DNA from 4 places in the Telluria sp. LT2P80 genome. Region 4 is predicted to be linked to each of the others. Evidence: predicted binding sites of a transcription regulator. Region 4 holds the regulator's gene; each other region holds the start of a gene.
The links. The regulator sigma-54, encoded in region 4, starts transcription at its own class of promoters, with help from an activator protein. The targets are predictions, from matches to a motif close to TGGCANGNAANCTGCTTT.
Positions count from the first base shown of each region.

Region 1: a site for sigma-54 is predicted at 2,339-2,356, ahead of AC56LW_RS13585 (PEP-CTERM sorting domain-containing protein). Genes of this name have one in related genera too.
Region 2: a site for sigma-54 is predicted at 1,971-1,988, ahead of AC56LW_RS22650 (CmpA/NrtA family ABC transporter substrate-binding protein). Genes of this name have one in related genera too.
Region 3: a site for sigma-54 is predicted at 3,138-3,155, ahead of AC56LW_RS21995 (TorF family putative porin). Genes of this name have one in related genera too.

Region 1 is NZ_JCASIO010000004.1:406,254-411,346, reverse strand. Features, by position in the region: gene AC56LW_RS13600 (PEP-CTERM/exosortase system-associated acyltransferase) at 1-470, shown strand, start outside; gene AC56LW_RS13595 (PEP-CTERM/exosortase system-associated acyltransferase) at 501-1,349, shown strand; gene AC56LW_RS13590 (HesA/MoeB/ThiF family protein) at 1,329-2,156, opposite strand; gene AC56LW_RS13585 (PEP-CTERM sorting domain-containing protein) at 2,405-3,280, shown strand; gene AC56LW_RS13580 (nucleotidyltransferase domain-containing protein) at 3,441-4,574, opposite strand; gene AC56LW_RS13575 (HprK-related kinase A) at 4,571-5,093, opposite strand, start outside.
Region 2 is NZ_JCASIO010000013.1:42,377-47,469, reverse strand. Features, by position in the region: gene AC56LW_RS22670 (DUF3526 domain-containing protein) at 1-182, opposite strand, end outside; gene AC56LW_RS22665 (ABC transporter ATP-binding protein) at 179-922, opposite strand; gene AC56LW_RS22660 (hypothetical protein) at 1,087-1,416, opposite strand; gene AC56LW_RS22655 (hypothetical protein) at 1,515-1,709, opposite strand; gene AC56LW_RS22650 (CmpA/NrtA family ABC transporter substrate-binding protein) at 2,128-3,408, shown strand; gene ntrB (nitrate ABC transporter permease) at 3,437-4,339, shown strand; gene AC56LW_RS22640 (ABC transporter ATP-binding protein) at 4,353-5,093, shown strand, end outside.
Region 3 is NZ_JCASIO010000011.1:92,646-97,738, reverse strand. Features, by position in the region: gene AC56LW_RS22010 (ABC transporter permease/M1 family aminopeptidase) at 1-1,887, shown strand, start outside; gene AC56LW_RS22005 (DUF1579 family protein) at 1,919-2,437, opposite strand; partial or broken gene AC56LW_RS22000 (accessory factor UbiK family protein) at 2,736-2,969, opposite strand; gene AC56LW_RS21995 (TorF family putative porin) at 3,231-3,965, shown strand; gene glnK (P-II family nitrogen regulator) at 3,985-4,323, shown strand; gene AC56LW_RS21985 (ammonium transporter) at 4,338-5,093, shown strand, end outside.
Region 4 is NZ_JCASIO010000006.1:99,621-104,713, forward strand. Features, by position in the region: gene lptC (LPS export ABC transporter periplasmic protein LptC) at 1-536, shown strand, start outside; gene lptA (lipopolysaccharide transport periplasmic protein LptA) at 582-1,130, shown strand; gene lptB (LPS export ABC transporter ATP-binding protein) at 1,127-1,882, shown strand; gene AC56LW_RS16340 (RNA polymerase factor sigma-54) at 1,897-3,381, shown strand; gene hpf (ribosome hibernation-promoting factor, HPF/YfiA family) at 3,456-3,812, shown strand; gene AC56LW_RS16350 (enoyl-CoA hydratase/isomerase family protein) at 3,911-4,987, shown strand; gene AC56LW_RS16355 (DUF5694 domain-containing protein) at 5,073-5,093, shown strand, end outside.

The DNA of each region.
Region 1 (5,093 bases), on a different contig from region 4:
CTGAAATTTCACGCTTGGTCGTGCGCAAGACCTTCCGCCGCCGGCGTGGGGACTCCATGGAAGGCATCTCCCAAGACTTCATGGAAAAAGGCAAGACTGAAAAAATTCAGCCAAGAACAGCAATGCAGCGCGACAAACGCGGAAATAGTCCGTTATTATTGCTCGGCCTTTATCGCGAGATGTTTCGGTACAGTCGACAGAATGATATCAGGTATTGGTATGCGGCAATGGAACGGTCGCTGGCACGCTCACTGGGCAAGATGGGATTCCCATTCAAACCCATTGGGCCACAAGTAGATTACTACGGGCCTGTGACATTGTTCATGGCCGACCTGGATGAATTGAACGAACGTTTACATAGGGAAAATAAATTCCTGGCAGCATGGTTCAATGATGAACCGATTCCCTTTTGGATCATGGCAAAGACTATGGCTAGCAATTTTTTGGAGAGTTACTCCAGAAAAAAATAACTAGGGTCCTCATAGGACAACAATATATTCATGAATAACGGAAAAACGCGTGTCGATCCCGAGGCATTCCTGTCTCGCATAAGTTTTGGGGCACACCAAGAAACCTACGATCACGCAAACAGCCAGATTTTTCGGGCTTATTTAGGCGGGCACAGTACTGCTGCACCAAATGACATCTTCAGGTTGCGTCACCAAGTCTACTGCGTGGAATGCGCATTTCTACCGGTTGAACACTCTGTTGACGGCATGGAGTTGGACGATTACGACAACGACTCTACTCACTTTGCAGCCTATACCATGGAAGAAAAACTGGTGGGCGCGGTCAGGCTAGTTCAACCTGAACGCGGCAGGCCGTATCCATTTGAGTTGCATTGTGAAGTGTTTGATTACTTCAATTTGCCAGAACGCGAAGAGGCTGCTGAAGTATCACGTTTGGTAGTCAAGAAAAGCCACCGCCGCCGGCGTGCCGACAGCGTACTAGGCATCCCGGGGTTTGCGCCAATCCCTGAGCGTGAATTCGATCCAGGTGCTGACCGGCGCGACAATACTTCGCCGATGCTTCTGCTCGGCATGTACCGTGAAATGTATCGCCACAGTCAGGAGGCAGGAATCCGCTACTGGTATGCCGCAATGGAACGCTCGCTAGCGCATGCTCTGAGGAAAATGGGTTTCCGTTTCCAGTCCATCGGACCCGAAGCTGACTATTATGGCTCCGTCACACCTTACATCCTTGACTTGCATGACCTTGGACGAAAGATGATGCACACTAACCCGGAACTGGCCTCGTGGTTCAGCGAAAAAGTTCCGATAGTTGAGCGTCATCATCATTCGCGCATGCATGTGGTGCGCAAGCCTGAGTCAGGCAGCGATATTAATTAACTTGGTGACATGGTTACGGAAGCTGTGGACGACCATGTCCGGCGCCGCTGGAACCGTCATGCCCGCCAACATGTCGTGCATCATTGCCACGGCTAATGCTGCTACTGAGAAACTGCCCACAGCAATTTGCGATGCTGGGCAGACTGTCCCATCTTCCATAATTGTCAGCGCTTTTGAAACTTCTTCCATCACTTGGCGATCCAAATGTGCGCCAATGCGCGCCATGACACGCCCAAATACTTCGGTGTAGCTGAGATTGCCGCTGGCTGCAGCGGCATCGACATCTTTCTGCAAAATTGAAGGCAATGAATTACCGGTATTTGGCGGGAAGTACAAGACGCCTGCTCCAAATCCAATATTCATTGCCGTAAAGATCGGCTTGGCAAGTGCCGCAGCGTTGCCATGCAGCGCCAGTACTGCTGTGAGATCGACAAAGTCGATCGTGTCGAAGATCAAATCGACCTTTGCCACTAGTTCTGCCGCATTGTTGGCGTCAAGCATAGCAACATGTGCTTCGACATTCGCCTCAGGATTGATCCGCAAGATGTGTTTTTTCAGCGCCTCGACTTTTGGCGTACCGATATCTTCGAAATAGAAAAACTGGCGGTTCAGGTTGTGCGCATCAACGACGTCCCCATCAATAAGCACGAAATTCTGGAATCCACTCCGGGCCGCGCAAATTACAGGACCACTACCGAGTCCACAGCCTGCAAACAGGATCCGTTTTGTTCGTATCTGCGCCTGAGTTTCCGCCGTAATGTATCCACTGTTGCGTTTAACAAACTCATCATATTGAAAAGTGGTCATGATTGTTCCGATCGTTGAAATACATTTATGTGCAGACACAATTGTAGTCAGAAAACTCTGAGCACGACAGGCCTGTATTGTGTCGACAAACTTTACACTCAACCTCTAACAGTTGAAGAAAATAATTCTCTAAAGATTTTTTATCTATTAAAATCAATAACTTGCGCTTTCCATCACCTACCTGGCATGCATTGTGCTAAGTAAGGAGTTATCGCAGTCGTACACATCAACCCTCGTGAGGAAACAAAATGAACGTCAAGAAAATTTCGGGAATCGCCGCTGGTATCGCTCTGGCGTTTGGCATGATGGCCCCAGCAAGCGCCGTGACCCTGGTCGCTGGTGACCTGAAAATCACTTTCAACGCTTTCGATGCTGGTACTGTCAATTACGGTAACAGTGTTGGTGAAAAATGTTCGTCGGTTGGTGGTTGCGACAGCGTAGCTGGCATTAAGCAAGCGCCAAAATCATATGGCAGCGAAGACACGTGGGGTATCTTCTCCGTACAAAGTATCACCAGCGTGTCGACCGGCGATTTCATCTTCCGCGGTGGTGAAGACGGCAAATACCTGACCGGTATGTTTGGCGGCATCAAGGATACCTATGTTGAAGTGAGCGGCATCCGCAACCCGTTGACCGCAACTCTGGGTACCGGTGGTTGGCTGAACATGTACCTCACTAACAATAACTACAATGCAAGTTTTGGCCCGAACGGCCGCACCGGTGAAAAAGACTACAACGGCATCACCAATGTCGGTGGTGATTTGGCCTTGTCCGCTGTCTTCGGCGCTGGCGTTATCGGTGGCGATCCAGAATTCACCTACCAGTCGACCTTCCAGAACTCGACCGTCGGCGGCGCTAGCTCCGGCTACCTGGACGTGACTGGTGGTAGCTGGGCAAACCTGTTCAACACCAATTCGCAACTGGACCCGAACGGCAACGCACACGACCTGTATCTGAAAACCACTTACAGCCAAACTGGCGCTTCGCTGGGTGCAGGCTGGACCGTCGATGCTAGCGGCGATGTGCTGGGTGAAGTCGGCGAAGTGCCAGAACCAGGTTCGGTCGCACTGCTTGGCTTGGGCCTGGCCGGTCTGGCTACCCTGCGTCGCCGTCGTCGCGCTTAATAGAACTTTGCAGTATCAAAAAAACGCCTGGCTTGCCAGGCGTTTTTTACGCCAAAATGATTGTCCGTGCAAGGCACGCAGCGCGATTTTCAGTTGCTTGTCCCCAGTCTATACCTTCAAAAAAGGTTCAGGCCAAGGTTAACACAGGCCGTATCAAGCACTATCTGTGATCGATGTCGAGCGTAGGTGGTGTATGGTTTGCGTTGACTGGCTTTGACACAAGAAAAGCCTTATGAAACAAATGGCGCGCGAGCAACACCGGGGGCATACGCAGCCAATTTCCGCGCACATACAATATGAAGCGGGCAGCACCATCAAAGCGCGCAGCGCACTCCGGGTGCAATGGCGACAGCGCGCGCAGGAATAGCGCATCCATCAATGGCAACAACAAGCGCGTCGGGCCAAACGGCGCGGCAGCAGCCAGCGTTGCCGCTGGCACCGGCGTGTCAAAAGTGCAGGTGATGTAACGCAGCGCGTAAAACAACGGGCGCGTCAGTTCCAGCGCATCGGCACGCGCCACGAGACCATCCCAGAACCCTGGCTCGTTGTCAAAATGCAGCGCCAGGCGATGCAGGTCGAACAGGTCGCGCAAGCCTTGGTCAAATTCGCCGCCAAAGAACAGGTGCACGGCGCTGTGCAAGAACATGTCATGTGGACACAACGTATAGACACCCAGCGCGCCCTGCTCACCAGGAATCGGCCGCGCTGCCGCGAGCAGCAGTGCCGGGTTGGGCCGCACCGGTGCTGTTTCGGGCAGGATCGCGTGGTGCACATCGATTGCATTGCCACGGCGCAAATGCACCATTGGCGGCAGCTCGTGCATCCAGGTGCGGTAATAGCGTTCGTCGTAGGCGTCATGGTGGGTGCTGGCCCAGCCATGCAGAATCAGCGCCCCCTCAACCCGATCCAGCCATTCCTTCGGCACGAGGATGTCGATGTCCGAGAACAGACGCCCGCGCCCGGATGGTAGGTCGGCCATTGCATACGCAGCGCCCTTAAGCAAAATTAATGGCAGACCGAGACCGGCCAGGTCGCTGCGAATTCGTCCAACTTCATAGCCGGCGAGGCGCCGGTGACGAAGGGCCACGATACGCGCTGCTTCCAGGTGCTCACGCGGTTTGAGCGGCACATCGTTGAGCAGGCCGTTGTCTTCCAGCAAATAGACAAGGATCGCGCCAACATTGGCACTGTTGGCCTGGCGTAGCAAGCGCTCCCAGCCAGGCAGGTCGAGAAAGCGAACCCGGCCCGGCGTCGCCAGGACCTCGACCAGCAGCGATGAGGCAGGCGACATCATGGCCTCACTCCCGCCAGACGGTCAAACAGGGAAATGGCTTCGTCAAGCTGGCTGTAGATAAATTCGTGACCATCACAATTATCGACCAGATTTGCCAGACAGTCGAAGCCATCTGGCCCGAGCGCGAAATAATTGAACGCGTTGTCGGCCACCTGCATGAATAGCTGGCCCTTGGAAACGGAGGTGAGCGATGTGACGGCCCCTGCTTGATAGCGGGGGAACACGATATGGCGTGCACGCGCTGGCTCGCTGAACCGCACAACACTGTCGGGCGGCGCTTTCAGGTGCGCAATTGTCCCCTTTGTGGTGCCAGGCACCGGCGTACCCAGGAAAGCATCGGGCGCGAAAGCGCGGATGATATCGATCGACGCATTCTTGAGGCTGACCGGACGAGCCAGCGGCACCAGCAGGCCATCGCCACGCCGTACCAGCGTCAGTTCGTCCGAGAGCAAACGCCAGCCACGGCAGACTAGGGCCGCGCACAGCGTGCTTTTGCCGGAACCGGGCGGCGCTGGCAAG
Region 2 (5,093 bases), on a different contig from region 4:
TCGACCGTGCTCTGGAAGCGCGCCCGTTCGGCGTTCACGGTGCCCACGCGCTCATGACTGACAACGATGGCCACGAGCGTGAGCGCCAGCATCAGGATGCCCGCGGCGACGGCCACCTGGTTGCGCAGCATCGCGCGCCACTCGCCCACGGCAACCGCGGGCAGTGCTTGAAAAACGCTCATGCGGCCTCCGGTCTGGCGGCAGCGTTAGTGGCACCCGCGTAGCGCCGGTACAGGTCGCGCACGTCATAGCGTTCGGCGCCGCTGGCGGCCACTTCGTGGCTGATGTGGCCACGCTCCAGAAAGCCGATGCGGTCCGCCACTTCGGCGGCGCCCAGCAGATCGTGCGTGACCATGAAGATGGCGCTGCCCCGCGCGCGCAAGTCCTGCAGCAGCGTGTTGAATTCGCTGGTCGCTTGGGGATCCAGGCCCGTGGTCGGCTCGTCGAGCAGCAGCAGCGGCACCTGGCGCGCCACGGCGAGCGCAATCGCGACCTTCTGGCGCATGCCTTTCGAGTAGCCGCCCAGGCGACGCGTCCATGCGGCCGGGTCGAGCCGCACTGCGCGCAACGCATCGTCGATGGTGGCGTCGATGGGGTGACTGCCGGCCAGGCGCAGGAAGTAGTCGATGTTTTCGCGGGCGCTCAGGTGTTCGTAGAGGGCGACGTTTTCCGGCACGTAGGCAAGCTGGCCGCGCGCGGCGAGCGGGTCGGCGACGACGTCGATGCCGCACACGCGCACGCTGCCGGCTTGCGGTGCGAGAAAGCCGAGAAAGGCGTTGAGCGTCGTCGATTTGCCGGCGCCATTGCCGCCCAGCAGGGCATAGATTTCACCGCGCGCAACGCGCAGGTTCAGGTCGCGCAGCACGGTCGTGGCGCCATAGGCGACGGTCACGCCGGTCGCTTCCATGGCAGGAGTGGTCATGGTCATCGTGTTCTTTCAAGGTAAATAAGGTATGCCGGCGCACGCATGCAGCGTGCGCGCCGGATGCAGACGCGCACAGGTGCCGCGACCGCAAACGGGACGGAGATGACTCGCGCCGCTACGCCGTCAGGCCACGTTGGTAGCCGCGGCGGCGCACGAGCGGATCAGTGGACGGACTGGTGGCGTGGTGGCGCCTGGGGGGAAGGGATCAGGTACTGGCGCCGGTAGAACGGCGCAGGGCGCGGCAGGCGCGCGAGGAGGTAGACGACCGCCAGGAAGACGGCCAGCAATTGTGGCGACACGGCCGGCAGGTCGGCCGTGGCATGGGCTGCAACCTGGCAGCTGACGCAGTCGGACAACTGCTCGGCCAAGTCATGGTCGTGATACGAGCTGCCGATGAGTTGCAGTGCCAGGATCAGCGCGCACACGCACAGGAGCAACCGGCGCAGGGCCGTGCTGGTGTGCGTAATGCGTAGCGTGTGCAACAGCGACATGCGATCCTGGCTGAACGGGTGACGGCGCAGTATAGCCCGGCCGTAACGGCGCGGGCAAGGCGCAATGCGGGGCGTAATGCGGGGCGAAATGCGGCGGCTTACTCGAACGCCACCAGCAACGTGGCCAGGCCGATGCAGACGACCGCGACCACGCCGATGCGCTGGCGCAGGCGGCGGCTGCTCGAGACGATGTCTTGCGCAATATGACGGCGCGGCTTCTTCGGATTGCTGCGGTCGACGGCGGTCGCCGTATGGATCGGCGTGCGGTGACGCTGGACTTGTTCGGTGTGCATTGATGGCTCCAGTTGCAGGCCCCGGCGGTGCACGGTCAGTACTGTGCTTCTGCTTGTGTTTGAGGCAATAAACAATCCTAGCATGCACGCATTGGGTTGTGGAAGGCCACGTTGTCAACCGTGCGCGCGTACGGACAGCCAGCTTGCCCGGCCTGCAGGACCGTCCAAAAAGAGGCGCTGCGCAATCGTAGTGCGCTCCGCGCGCCATGCTGCGGTGCACCGCAGCAGCGGCCATTCTCACGCTCACTCTGCGCCGGCCACTGGCACGAAGCTTGCGTAATGAGTAATGCGCAACGGAGCGCACGAGGTGAATGCCAACGCTGGCCCCGCCTCCCCGGACAACGACGTCTACCAATGCATGAACACGTTCATGTGGGGTAGCCGTTTTTTTTTGCCTGATCACTTTTTGGGATTTGCAATGGAAAATCAACAGCGTCAAGCGCAGGGCAATTCGTCCACCGGTACGAACGTCGATGGGACGCGCAGGAACATCATCCAGGGTGCCTCGCTGGCAGCGGCCGGTGGCCTGCTGGGGCTGGCCGGGGGCGGGGCATGGGCGGCGGGGTCGGACAAGCCCGAAAAGACCGAGATCAAGATCGGCTTCATTCCACTGACCGATTGCGCATCGGTCGTGATGGCGTCGGTGCTGGGCTTTGACAAGAAATACGGCGTCAAGTTCGTGCTGAGCAAAGAGGCCTCGTGGGCCGGCGTGCGCGACAAGCTCGCCAACGGCGACCTGGACGCCGCCCACGTGCTGTACGGCCTGCTGTACGGCGTGCAGATGGGCATTGGCGGCCAGAAGAAGGACATGGCCGTGCTGATGGGCCTGAACAACAACGGTCAGGCCATCACGCTGTCGAAGCAACTGGCCACCAAGGGCGCGGTCGACGGCGCCTCGCTCGCCAAGCTGATGCGCACCGAAAAACGCGACTACACATTCGCGCAAACGTTCCCGACCGGCACCCACGCGATGTGGCTGTATTACTGGCTCGCCGCCAATGGCATCAATCCGATGAAGGATGCCAAGGTCATCACCGTGCCGCCGCCGCAGATGGTGGCCAATATGCGCATCGGGAACATGGACGGCTTCTGCGTGGGCGAACCGTGGGGCCACCGCGCCATCATGGACGGCATCGGCATCACCGCCACGACGACCCAGGACATCTGGCGCGACCACCCCGAGAAGGTGCTGGGCTCGACGCTGGAATTTGCCAAGGCCAATCCGAACACGTGCCGGGCGATGATGGCCGCCATCCTGGAGGCGGGCAAGTGGATCGATGCGTCGCTGGCCAACAAGAACAAGATGGCTGAAGTGATCGCCGCCAAGTCGTACGTCAACACCAGCAAGGATGCGATCGACCAGCGCATCATGGGCCGCTACCAGAACGGCATGGGCAAGACCTGGGACGACGCGAACCACATGAAGTTCTACAACGACGGCCTGGTCAACTTCCCGTACCTGTCCGACGGCATGTGGTTCATGACGCAGCATCGCCGCTGGGGCCTGCTCAAGAGCGATCCGGATTACCTGGCCGTGGCCACGGCGGTCAATCAGGTCCAGTTGTACAAGGACGCGGCCACGATGACGAAGACGCCGGTCCCGGCGGGCTTGCTGCGCACATCGAAGCTGATGGACGGCACCGTGTGGGATGGCAAGAACCCACAGGCGTACGCCGCGTCGTTCAAGGTCAAGGCTTGACCATCCACCCGTACTGCGAGGAGCCGTCATGAATGCCCTGTTGAAATCCGTTCCCAACGAGCCGGCGCCAGTGCCGGTGGCTGTCAGCGGCCCGGCGCGCGCCGCGCCCCCGCGCAAGCCGGCCGCCGCCGTCGCTGCGCGCCGCGCACAGCCGTTTGCCACGGCAGTCCGGCGTGTGGCGCCGCCGCTGACCGGCATCGCGCTCGTGCTGCTGGTATGGCAAGTGATCGCCGCGCAGAACGAGGCGTTTCCGTCGCCGCTGGTCACGTGGCAGGCGGCGCTCGAACTGTTCGCCGATCCGTTCTACCGCAACAGCCCCAACGACCAGGGCATCGGCTGGAACGTGCTGGCGTCGCTGCAGCGCGTGGCGATCGGCTTCGGCCTGGCGGCGCTGATCGGCATTCCGCTGGGCTTCGTGATCGGGCGCGTGCAATTTGTCAGCCGCATGTTCGGCCCGATCATCAGCCTGCTCAAGCCGGTCTCGCCGCTCGCTTGGCTGCCGATTGGCCTCCTGGTCTTCAAGTCGGCCGACCCGGCGGCGATCTGGTCGATCTTCATCTGCTCGATCTGGCCGATGATCATCAACACGGCCGTCGGCGTGCAGCGCGTGCCGCAGGACTACATGAACGTGGCGCGCGTGCTGAACCTGTCGGAATGGAAGATCCTCACCAAGATCCTGCTGCCATCGGCGCTGCCGTACATCCTGACCGGTGTGCGCCTGGCCATTGGCACTGCATGGCTCGTCATCGTGGCAGCTGAAATGCTGACCGGCGGCGTGGGCATCGGCTTCTGGGTATGGGACGAGTGGAACAACCTGAACGTGGCACACATCATCATCGCCATTGCCATCATCGGCGTGGTCGGCCTGCTGCTCGAACTGGCGCTGGTGTCGCTGGCACGCGCACTGACCCACGAACAAGTGGCTAACTGAAAGGGTTTCGATCATGGACGAACTGCAAAAAAAATTCATCGACATCACCGGTGTCGAGATGGCGTTTCATACCAAGAAGGGCGTGTTCCCGGCGTTGCAGGGGATCGACCTCACGGTCAGCAAGGGCGAATTCATCACACTGATCGGCCACTCGGGGTGTGGCAAGTCGACGCTGCTGAACCTGGTGGCCGGTTTGCTCAAGCCCACTGCTGGGCTGCTGATCTGCGCGGGCCGCGAGATCGGCGGCCCGTCACCGGAGCGCGCGGTCGTGTTCCAGAATCACTCGCTGCTGCCATGGCTGACGTGCTACGAGAACATCCATCTGGGTGTCGAGCGGGTGTTTGGCTCACTTGAAACCCGGGCCCAGTTGCGCGAGCGGACGATGGATGCGCTGGCGCTGGTGGGCCTGACGAGCGCCGAAACCAAGCGGCCGCATGAAATCTCGGGCGGCATGAAGCAGCGCGTCGGCATCGCACGGGCGCTGGCGATGCAGCCGAAGGTCCTGCTGATGGATGAGCCGTTTGGCGCGCTCGACGCGCTCACGCGGGCGCATTTGCAGGATGAGCTGCTCAAGATCGTGGCGGCCACGAAATCCACCGTGGTGATGGTGACGCACGATGTGGACGAGGCAGTGCTGTTGTCCGACCGGATCGTCATGCTGACCAATGGGCCGGCAGCCACGATCGGCGAGATCGTCGCCGTGGAACTCGAGCGGCCGCGCGACCGGGTGGCGCTGGCGCAGGATGCGCGCTAT
Region 3 (5,093 bases), on a different contig from region 4:
TCGGGCGTTGCGCTGGCTGCCTGCACGATCGCGTTCGCGCTGGTGGGCGGCTGGATCTTCCACAATACCGTCACGCTGGGCCGCTACGAAGCGCAGAACGTGGCGATGGACAAGCAGGCCAGATACGAAAAGACCTACCGCAAGTACAAGGACCTGCCGCACGTGAAGATCGTCGACGTGCGTGCCGCGGTGGACATTTACCCGGCCGAGCGACGCGTGATGGTCAAGGGCCGCTACGTCTTCGAGAACAAGACGAGCCAGCCGCTCGACACGCTGCGCCTGCAGGTCAATCCGGACGTCGTGACCACGTTTGCTGGTCTGCCCGCGCACACGGTCGTCCTGGACGACCAGGTGGCAGGCTTCCGGATACTCAAGCTCGCGCAGCCAACGGCGCCGGGCGCCCGCCTGGCGCTGGACTTCACGGTGGACGTGCGCCGTCCCGGTTTTTCCAACGCGGGCAGGGGCGACACGCTCAACCTGAACGGCACGTTCTTCAACAACCGCGAGTTCTTCCCGCTGGTCGGCTACCAGAGCGAGTTCGAACTGCTGGACCGCAACGAGCGCCGCAAGCGCGGCCTGGGTGAACCGGAGCGCATGGCCAAGCTCGAAAACCAGGCGGCCCGCGCCAACACGATGTTCGGGGACGACGCCGACTGGATCAGTTTCGACACCACCGTTTCCACGAGTGGTGACCAGATTGCGCTGGCGCCGGGCTACCTGCAAAAGGCGTGGAAGGAAAACGGCCGCAACTACTATCGCTACAAGATGGACCAGAAGATGATGCCGTTCTTCGCCTACTTATCAGCCAACTGGCAGGTGAAGAAGGGCGACTGGCACGGCATTCCTATCGAGATCTATCACGATCCAAAGCACGCCTACAACGTGGACCGGATGATCGCGGGCACGCAAAAGTCGCTCGACTACTTCACGACCCAGTTCACGCCCTACCAGCACAAGCAGGTGCGCATCCTGGAATTTCCGAACTACCAGCGCTTTGCGCAATCGTTCGCCAACACGATCCCGTTCTCGGAATCGATCGGCTTTATCGCCGACCTGCGCAACAAGGAGGACATCGACTACGTCTTCTACGTGACGGCGCACGAGATGGCGCACCAGTGGTGGGGCCACCAGGTCACGGCCGCGAATGTGCAGGGCGCGAGCATGCTGATCGAATCGCTGGCGCAGTACTCGGCGCTGATGGTGATGGAGAAGGAATACGGCCCGCACAAGATGCGCCGTTTCCTGCGCTATGAGCTGGACCGCTATCTCAGTTCGCGCGGCGCCGAAAAGATCGAGGAACTGCCGCTGGTGCGCGTGGAAAACCAGGACTACATCCACTACCGCAAGGGCAGCCTGGTGTTCTACCGGCTGCGCGACGAGATCGGCGAAGCGGCGCTCAACCGCGCCCTCAAGCGCTTCCTGCAGGACAAGGGCTATCAGGAGGCGCCGTTTGCGACCTCCGCCGAACTGGTGGACTACATTCGCGCCGAAGCCCCGGTCGGCAAGCACGCGCTGATCGCCGACCTGTTCGAACGCATCGTCTTCTACGATAACCGCGTGACCGAAGCAAAAGCCGTCAAGCGCCCGGACGGACAGTGGGATGTGACGATGAGACTGCATCTGGCGAAGATGCAGGCCGACGGCAAGGGGCAGGAAACGCCGCGCACCTACGATGAGGCGGTGGAAATCGGCGTGTTCGCACGCGCGAACGATGCCAAGGAATCGGACGAGCGGGTGCTGTTATTGGAGAAGCGCGTACTGCGGGGCGAGAATCCGACCGTGACGGTGACCGTCAAGGAGCAGCCGTTCGACGTTGGCATTGACCCGTACAACAAGCTGATCGACCGCGTGGCGCGTGACAACCGCAAGGAGGTCAGTATCGATTGAAGCCCGCCGGCCCGGGCGCGCTCAGTCGCGCTCAGTCGCGCCTGAGGGCGTAGCCGGCGAAGTGCTTCCACGAGCCGTCCGGCTGCGCCGCCTCGAGCGCGAATTGCCACGTCGCGCTGGCCGGATCGAAACGCCAGGTATTGCGAAACGGGCCGCTCGGGTAGGGAATGGTGAATGTGACGACGTTGCCGGCGATGTCGCCACTGCCGTGCGGGACCGAATACTTTGCGCCGAAGCTGTCCATCCAGTGCGCGATGATGGTCTTGCTGGCGGCGTCATAGCCGACGAAGACGGCCGCTTCGTACTGCGCGGGCACCTGCACGTCCTGCATGCGCAGTTCGGTGAATGTGCCGTGCAAGGCCGGCTTGGCCACCATGCGGTAGGTGACCGGTTTGCCCCGCACATCACCCGTCATGGTCCAGGCGCCATCAAGCTGGCGCAGGATCTCGGGACGTACGTCACCACCGGCAGCGGTTGCCTGCGCGTGGATCGCGGCTGGCATGGCCAGCAGGGTACAGGTGGTGATCAGCGCGGCAAACTGTCGGGTCATCGTGGTCTCCGTAAAGACAACCAGTATAAGCCGGGATGCGCGTCAAAAGATGGCGACACGGGCGTGCCGCTGGTGCTGAGGCCACCCGCGCGAGGCGGGCTGGCCCGTGGACTGTTTAATGCTTGTCCAGCGCTGGCGGCACGACGATCGTCGGGTCTTCCGGTGCAGCCGGGAATGGCGCGGTGGCCGATGGCGCAGCGCCTGGCATCGGAATCGCCGAGCTGCCCGAGGTTGGGAAAGCGGCCGATGCCGAGGCCGCTGTCGCCGACGTTGCCGACGGCGTCGTGGCGCTGCCTGCACCCAGTTTGGCTTCGAGCTCGCTCACGCGCAGCTCGAGCGCCTCGAGCTTGCTGCGGGTCTTGGCCAGCACCTGGGCCTGGATATCGAATTCCTCGCGCGTGACCAGATCGAGCTTGGAAAAGCCCGACGTCATGGCTGCCTTCACATTGCGTTCAATGTCCTTGGCCGGACCGCTCTCGAGCGCCTGGTTGATCTTGCCCTGCAAGTCGCTGAAGAAGTTGCTATTACTCATATCCATTTCCCTTTCTGCCGAGGCCGCACGCTCCATGATGGTGCAATGTGACCTGATGTGGTGCGCCGAACGGCCGTCTGGGTGCCGTATGCGGTCCGTTGTGTTGTAGCAAAACCGATGTGGGGCGTGTTTACCAAAAAAACAAGGACCTTTTTCCTCTTTATGAGCTGGCACGCATCCTGCTAAATAAAACATAGATAAAGAACATCACAAGGATCCACAAGCAGTCATTTTTCATGTTGTTCATCAAGGGGGTTTGTCATGAAGTGCAAAGCAAAATTCAGCGCAGTTGTCCTGGCAGTGTTGGCGCTTACCAGCGCTCCGGGCATGGCACAGGAACAACCCGCCGAACACCAGGTGAGCTACAACGCGAGCATCACCAGCGACTACCGTTACCGCGGCCTGTCGCAAACAGCCCTCGACCCGGCCCTCCAGGGCGGCGTCGACTACGTACATGGCCCATCCGGCTTCTACGTGGGTACCTGGCTTTCCACCATCAAATGGACGAAAGACCTGGGCGGCGACGGCAATATCGAATGGGACGTCTATGGCGGCAAGCGCGGTCAGTTGAGCGACGCGATCAGCTATGACATCGGCGGCCTGTATTACTACTATCCGGACAACGGGTTGAACCCAAGCGCGAACACGTTCGAGCTGTACGGCAAACTCGGCTACGGCCCGGCCTATATCAAGTACTCGCACTCGACGACCAATCTGTTCGGCACCGCAGACAGCAAGCGCAGCGGCTACCTGGACGTGGGCGCCGACATCGACGTCAGCAACGGCTTCATCCTGAACCTGCACGTCGGGCGCCAGAAACTGAAGAACAACAGCGCGTTTTCGTACACCGACTACAAGGTCGGCGTCACCAAAGACTTCGGCGTCGCCACCGTGGCGCTGGCGTGGCACAAGGCGAATACCGACGCCTACCTGAGCCCGGAAGGCAAGAATCTCGGCAAGTCCGCCGCCGTGCTGTCCGTCTCAAAAACTTTTTGATTGCAAAAGAGGCAATACCATGAAAATGATCACCGCCATCATCAAGCCCTTCAAGCTCGACGAGGTGCGAGAGGCACTGTCGGAAATCAACGTGCAAGGCATGACGGTGACCGAAGTGAAGGGTTTCGGTCGCCAGAAGGGCCACACCGAGCTGTACCGTGGTGCCGAGTACGTCGTCGACTTCCTGCCCAAGATCAAGATCGAAGCCGCGGTCGACGACGCCATCGTCGACCAGGTCATCGATGCGATCCAGGGCGCTGCCCGCACCGGCAAGATCGGTGACGGCAAGATCTTCGTGGCCGACCTGAACCAGGTCATCCGTATCCGTACCGGCGAGACCGGCAACGACGCACTGTAAGAAGGAATGTTTTCATGAAGCGTATAACTACAACGATACTGACCGCCTTGCTGGGCCTGGGCGTTGCCCTGCCGGCCATGGCGGCGCCGTCCATCAACAAGGGGGATACGGCCTGGATGTTCGTCGCCACGCTGCTGGTGATCCTGATGACCATTCCCGGCCTGGCGCTGTTCTACGGCGGCCTCGTGCGCGCCAAGAACATGCTGTCGGTGCTGATGCAGGTGATGATGGTATTTGCCCTCGTCATCGTGCTGTGGTGCCTGTACGGCTACTCGCTGGCCTTCACGCAGGGCAACGCGTTCATCGGCGGCTTCGACCGCGCCTTCCTGCAAGGCATCTGGGATCCGGTTGCCGGCAAGTTTGCGATGGCCGCGACCTTCAGCAAAGAGACGATGATCCCCGAATTCATCTTCGTCGCCTTCCAGGGCACCTTCGCAGCGATTACCTGCGCGCTGATCGTCGGCGCCTTTGCCGAACGCGCCAAGTTCGCGGCCGTGCTGGTGTTCGTCGTGCTGTGGTTCACGTTCGGCTACCTGCCGGTCGCGCACATGGTCTGGTTCTGGGCCGGTCCTGACGCCATCACCGACGCCGCCTCGCTGCAAACCGTTACCGCAGCTGCCGGCTACCTGTGGCAGCAGGGCGCGCTCGACTTCGCGGGCGGCACCGTGGTGCACATCAATTCGGCCGTGGCCGGCCTGGTGGGTGCCTATGTGATCGGCAAGCGGATCGGTTACGGCCGTGAATCGATGGCGCCACACTCGCTGCCGATG
Region 4 (5,093 bases):
TGTTCTTCGCCTTCGGCAGCTTCTGGCTGCTGCAGCTGATGCAGGCGACCGACATCGATGCGCAGCTGGGCGGCCCGCCCGACGAGCCGGATTACATCGTCGAGAATTTCTCGTTCGTCCGCATGACGCCCAACGGCCAGCCGAGCTACGTGGTGTCGGGCAAGCGCCTGGCGCATATCCCGCTGGGCGACGTGTCGAACGTCGAGCAGCCGCTGATGCGCGGCGTCGAACCGGGCCGTCCGCCGATGACGGTGGTGGCCAAGAACGCGCGCATCTTCCACGAAGAACACCGCGTCGAACTGTTCGGCGACGTCGATCTGCAGCGCCCGAAGACGCCCGCCAGCGAAGCACTGCGCGTGCGCACGCAGGCCATGACCGTGTTGCCCGACGAAGAAATCGTCAAGACCGACCAGCCGATCGACATGGAGCTTGGCGCGTCCAGCCTCAAGGCCACCGGCATGATGGCCAACAACGCGACCATGCAGATGCAATTGTCAGGCCGCGGCCGTATCGTCTATCCGCCACGCCAGCGCTGAAGGCCATCAGCCATGCGCGCGTGCTAACCCAGGACCAGCACCACAATGAAAAAACTCTTTGCTGCCGCTTTCTTGTCACTCCTTTCCTTGACCGCCATGGCCGAAAAGGCCGACTCGCTCAAGCAGGCGGCGCTCGAATACGACAACGGCGACCTCGATGGCGTCGCAGGCGTGCGCACCTTCACCGGCAACGTGATCCTGACCCGCGGCACGCTGCTGGTCAAGGCCGAACGCGCCGTGGTCAGGGAGACGCCCGAAGGCTATATGAGCGTGACGCTCACCGCGGCCAACGGCAAGCCCGCCACGTTCCGCCAGAAGCGCGACGGCGGCCCGAACCTGTGGGTCGAAGGCCAGGCCGAACGCATCGAATATGACGAACGTTCGGAGCTGGTGCGCCTGTACTCGAACGCCATCGTCAAGGAACTCGAAAACGACCGGATGACCAACCAGATGACCGGCCCGTTCATCTCGTACGACAACCGCAAGGAAGTCGTCGCCGTGCGCAATGACGTCAGCGGCGAGAGCAAGGTTGGCGGCGGGCGCGGCACGCTGATCCTGGCGCCCAAGCGTGCGCCGGCCGGAGGCACGCAATGACGGAACTGAACGATCGCAGCACGCTGGTCGTCAAGGGCCTGCAGAAAAGCTATGGCAAGCGCCTGGTCGTGCGCGACGTGTCGCTGGATGTCGAATGCGGCGAAGTGGTGGGGTTGCTGGGCCCGAACGGCGCCGGCAAGACTACTTCGTTCTACATGATCGTCGGCCTGGTGCCGTCGGACGCCGGCTCGATCAGCATCAACGGCACCGACATCACCAGCCTGCCGATCCATCGCCGCGCGGTGCTCGGCCTGTCGTACCTGCCGCAGGAAGCCTCGGTGTTTCGCAAGCTGACGGTGGAAGAGAACATCCGCGCCGTGCTCGAACTGCAGAAGGTTAACGGCAAGTCGCTCACCAAAACCGAGATCAGCGACCGCCTCGATACCTTGCTGGCCGACCTGCAGATCGAGAAGCTGCGCGAGAATCCGGCACTGTCGCTGTCGGGCGGCGAGCGGCGCCGCGTGGAGATCGCGCGCGCCCTGGCGACCAACCCGCGCTTCGTCCTGCTCGACGAACCGTTTGCCGGCGTCGACCCGATCGCCGTGATCGAGATCCAGCGCATCGTACGCTTCCTCAAGGAGCGCAAGATCGGCGTCCTGATCACCGACCACAATGTCCGCGAGACGCTTGGCATCTGCGACCGCGCCTACATCATCAATCAGGGCGCGGTGCTCGCATCCGGCCGTCCCGACGATATCATCGCCGACGAGTCGGTGCGCCGCGTGTACCTTGGTGAACATTTCCGCATGTAAGCCATACTCAATTGATGAAACAGTCCCTTCAGCTCCGCACTTCGCAGCACCTGGCGCTCACGCCACAGCTGCAGCAATCGATCCGGTTGCTGCAGCTGTCGACGCTCGAACTGCATCAGGAGATCGAGCAGATACTGGGCGATAACCCGCTGCTCGAAAGGCTCGACGACCCGCTCGATCATTCGGTGCGCCTGCTGGCCGATGGGGCCATCAACAATGCGCCGGCACCTGGCGAGGCGCCGCCGGCGCCAGGCCAGCAGGCCGAAGGCGAGGGCAGCGCGCCGGCTGAGGGCGAGGGCGCTGAAGGCGGTGCGGTCGATGGCGACCGGCCCGACAACGAGTGGAGCGAAGGCAGCGGAACGTCGTCCGGCAGCGCCAGCAGCGACGACGAAGACGGCCGCCCGCAGCTGGAGGCGTGCGCGATCACGCTGCGCGAACACCTGATGGAACAGGTGCGCGAAACGCTGCTGTCAACGCGCGACCGCGCGCTGGCCGAACTGGTGATCGACGCGCTCGACGACAACGGCTACCTGGAAGAACCGCTCGACGACATCCACGCACGCCTGCCCGAAGAACTCGAGGTCGACCTCGACGAACTGCGCTGCGCGCTGGCGATGGTGCAGAGCATGGACCCGGTGGGCGTGGGCGCGCGCAGCGCGGCCGAATGCCTGGCGCTGCAGATCCGGCGCATGCCGGGCGTGCCGATGGTCACGCGCCGCATGGCCCTGAAGATCGTCGAAGGCTACCTGACCTGGTTCGCGCAGCGCGAATACAGCAAACTGAAAAAAGCGCTCGATTGCGACGACGAAGACCTGCGCGAAGTGCAGGCCGTGGTCCGCCAGTGCAATCCGCATCCGGGCGCCGCGTTCGCGTCGAACGTGTCAGATTACGTGGTGCCGGACGTGATCGTGCGGCGCGCCAAGAATGGCTGGGCGGTCACGCTGAACCAGGACGTGATGCCGCGCCTGCGCGTCAACAGCCTGTACGCGACCATGCTCAAGCAGGGCCGCAGCGAGAGCCAGATGGGCGCGCAGATGCAAGAGGCGAAGTGGCTCATCAAGAATATGCGCCAGCGTTTCGACACGATCCTGCGTGTGGCCGAGGCGATTGTCGAACGCCAGCGCAACTTTTTCAGCCATGGCGCAGTTGCCATGCGGCCCCTTGTTTTGCGTGAGATAGCTGATACACTAGGTCTGCATGAGAGCACCATCTCTCGTGTCACAACCCAGAAATACATGCTGACCCCGCACGGCATGTTCGAGTTGAAGTATTTCTTCGGTAGCCACGTTGCCACCGAAGCGGGAGGCGAAGCATCCTCAACGGCAATCCGTGCGCTCATCGCACAATTGACAGGAGCAGAAGACCCTAAGAATCCATTATCCGACAGCAAGATCGCGGAAATGCTCGGGGAACAAGGCATGGTCATTGCGCGCAGGACGGTCGCAAAATACCGTGAAGCGCTCAAGATCCCCCCCGTCAGTCTCCGCAAAGCCTTGTAACAACGCCGCTCATACAGTCTGTGCCTTCAGCTCCTGTGTGGTGCAAGCGACGTGACATCTTCAAAGGAGTGTGTATGAACCTCACCATCAGTGGTCACCATCTCGAAGTAACCCCTGCCATCCGTGAATACGTTCAGAATAAGCTGGAACGCATTATTCGCCATTTCGATCAAGTCATAGATACCCACGTCTTCCTGGCCGTCGATAACCTCACTGAAAAAGAAAAAAGGCAAAAAGCTGAAATCAATGTCCAGGTGTCGGGCAAGACCCTGCACGTGGCGAGCGTCGCGCAAGACCTGTATGCCGCGATCGACATGTTGATGGATAAACTGGATCGACAAATCCTGAAGCACAAGCAGATGCTCAAAGACCATAACCGCACAGCGATCAAACGCCTGGACGTCGACGAAGCAGACGTCGCTGCCGCCTGATCGAGCGCAGGTCACCACCGCCAGGGGCGTCTTTTCGGGACGCCCTTTTTGCATCCCGCTGCCGGTAAAATACGTGTTTCCTTTCGATGGATCACGCCATGTCCGAACACGTCCTGACCCGCATCGCCAACCGCACCGGCATCATCACCCTCGACCGTCCCAAGGCGCTCAATTCGCTGTCGCTGGACATGGTGCGCGCGCTGACCGCGATCCTTCTTGACTGGCAGCTCGACGCCGCCGTCGATGCGGTCGTGATCACCAGCAGCAGCGAAAAAGCGCTGTGCGCGGGCGGCGATATCCGTTTCTTCCACGACGTCGGCAACGCCTCGCCGCAAGGCGGCAGCGCATTGCTCGAGGATTTCTTCACCGAAGAATACGCGCTGAACCACCTGATCCATTTTTATCCGAAACCGTATATCGCGCTGATGGACGGCGTGGTCATGGGCGGCGGCATGGGCATCGCGCAGGGCGGGCCCGATTGCGGCCTGCGCATCGTCACCGAGCGCACCAAGATGGCGATGCCCGAAGTGAATATCGGCCTGTTCCCCGATGTCGGCGGCAGCCATTTTCTGTCGCACGCGCCGGGGCGACTGGGGATGTTCCTGGGCCTGACCGGCCTGACGATCGGCGCGGCCGACGCGCTGTACGTGGGCCTGGCCGACGTGTTCGTGCCAGGCGCCGACCTGCCGGCCTTGCACGCGCTGATCGAAGCGACGCCGGGCGCGGATCTGCCGGCGGCGATCCGCACGTTCGCCATCCAGCATGCCGGCGAGAGTCAATTGCAGGCCAACCGTGCGCGCATCGATATGTACTTCGGCGCGGATTCGGTGGCGGCGATCATGGCGTCGCTCGAGGGTGACGACACGCCGTTCGCGCAGAAGGCATTGAATGCGATGCGTCAGCGCTCGCCGTTGATGATGTGCGTGACGCGCGAGCTGCTGCTGCGCGGCGCGTCGCTCAATGTCGCCGCCTGTCTGCGCCTGGAGCGCTCGCTCGTGCGCCGCAACTTCGAGCATGGCGAGGTGCTCGAAGGCGTGCGCGCGCTCGTCATCGACAAGGACAATGCGCCGCAATGGAATCCGCCGTCGCTCGATCTCGTGACCGATGCGATGGTGGCGCACTTCTTCACGCCGGTGTGGCCGGCGCATGCGCATCCGCTGCGCCATCTCGCGTAAGCGTCTTCATGCATATCCGTTTGCGCGTGACTTTTCGTGCAGGCGGTGCAACCATCGTGGCTTCATGAACCGATGAGGACCCCCGATGCGCATGACCGCCTTGCTG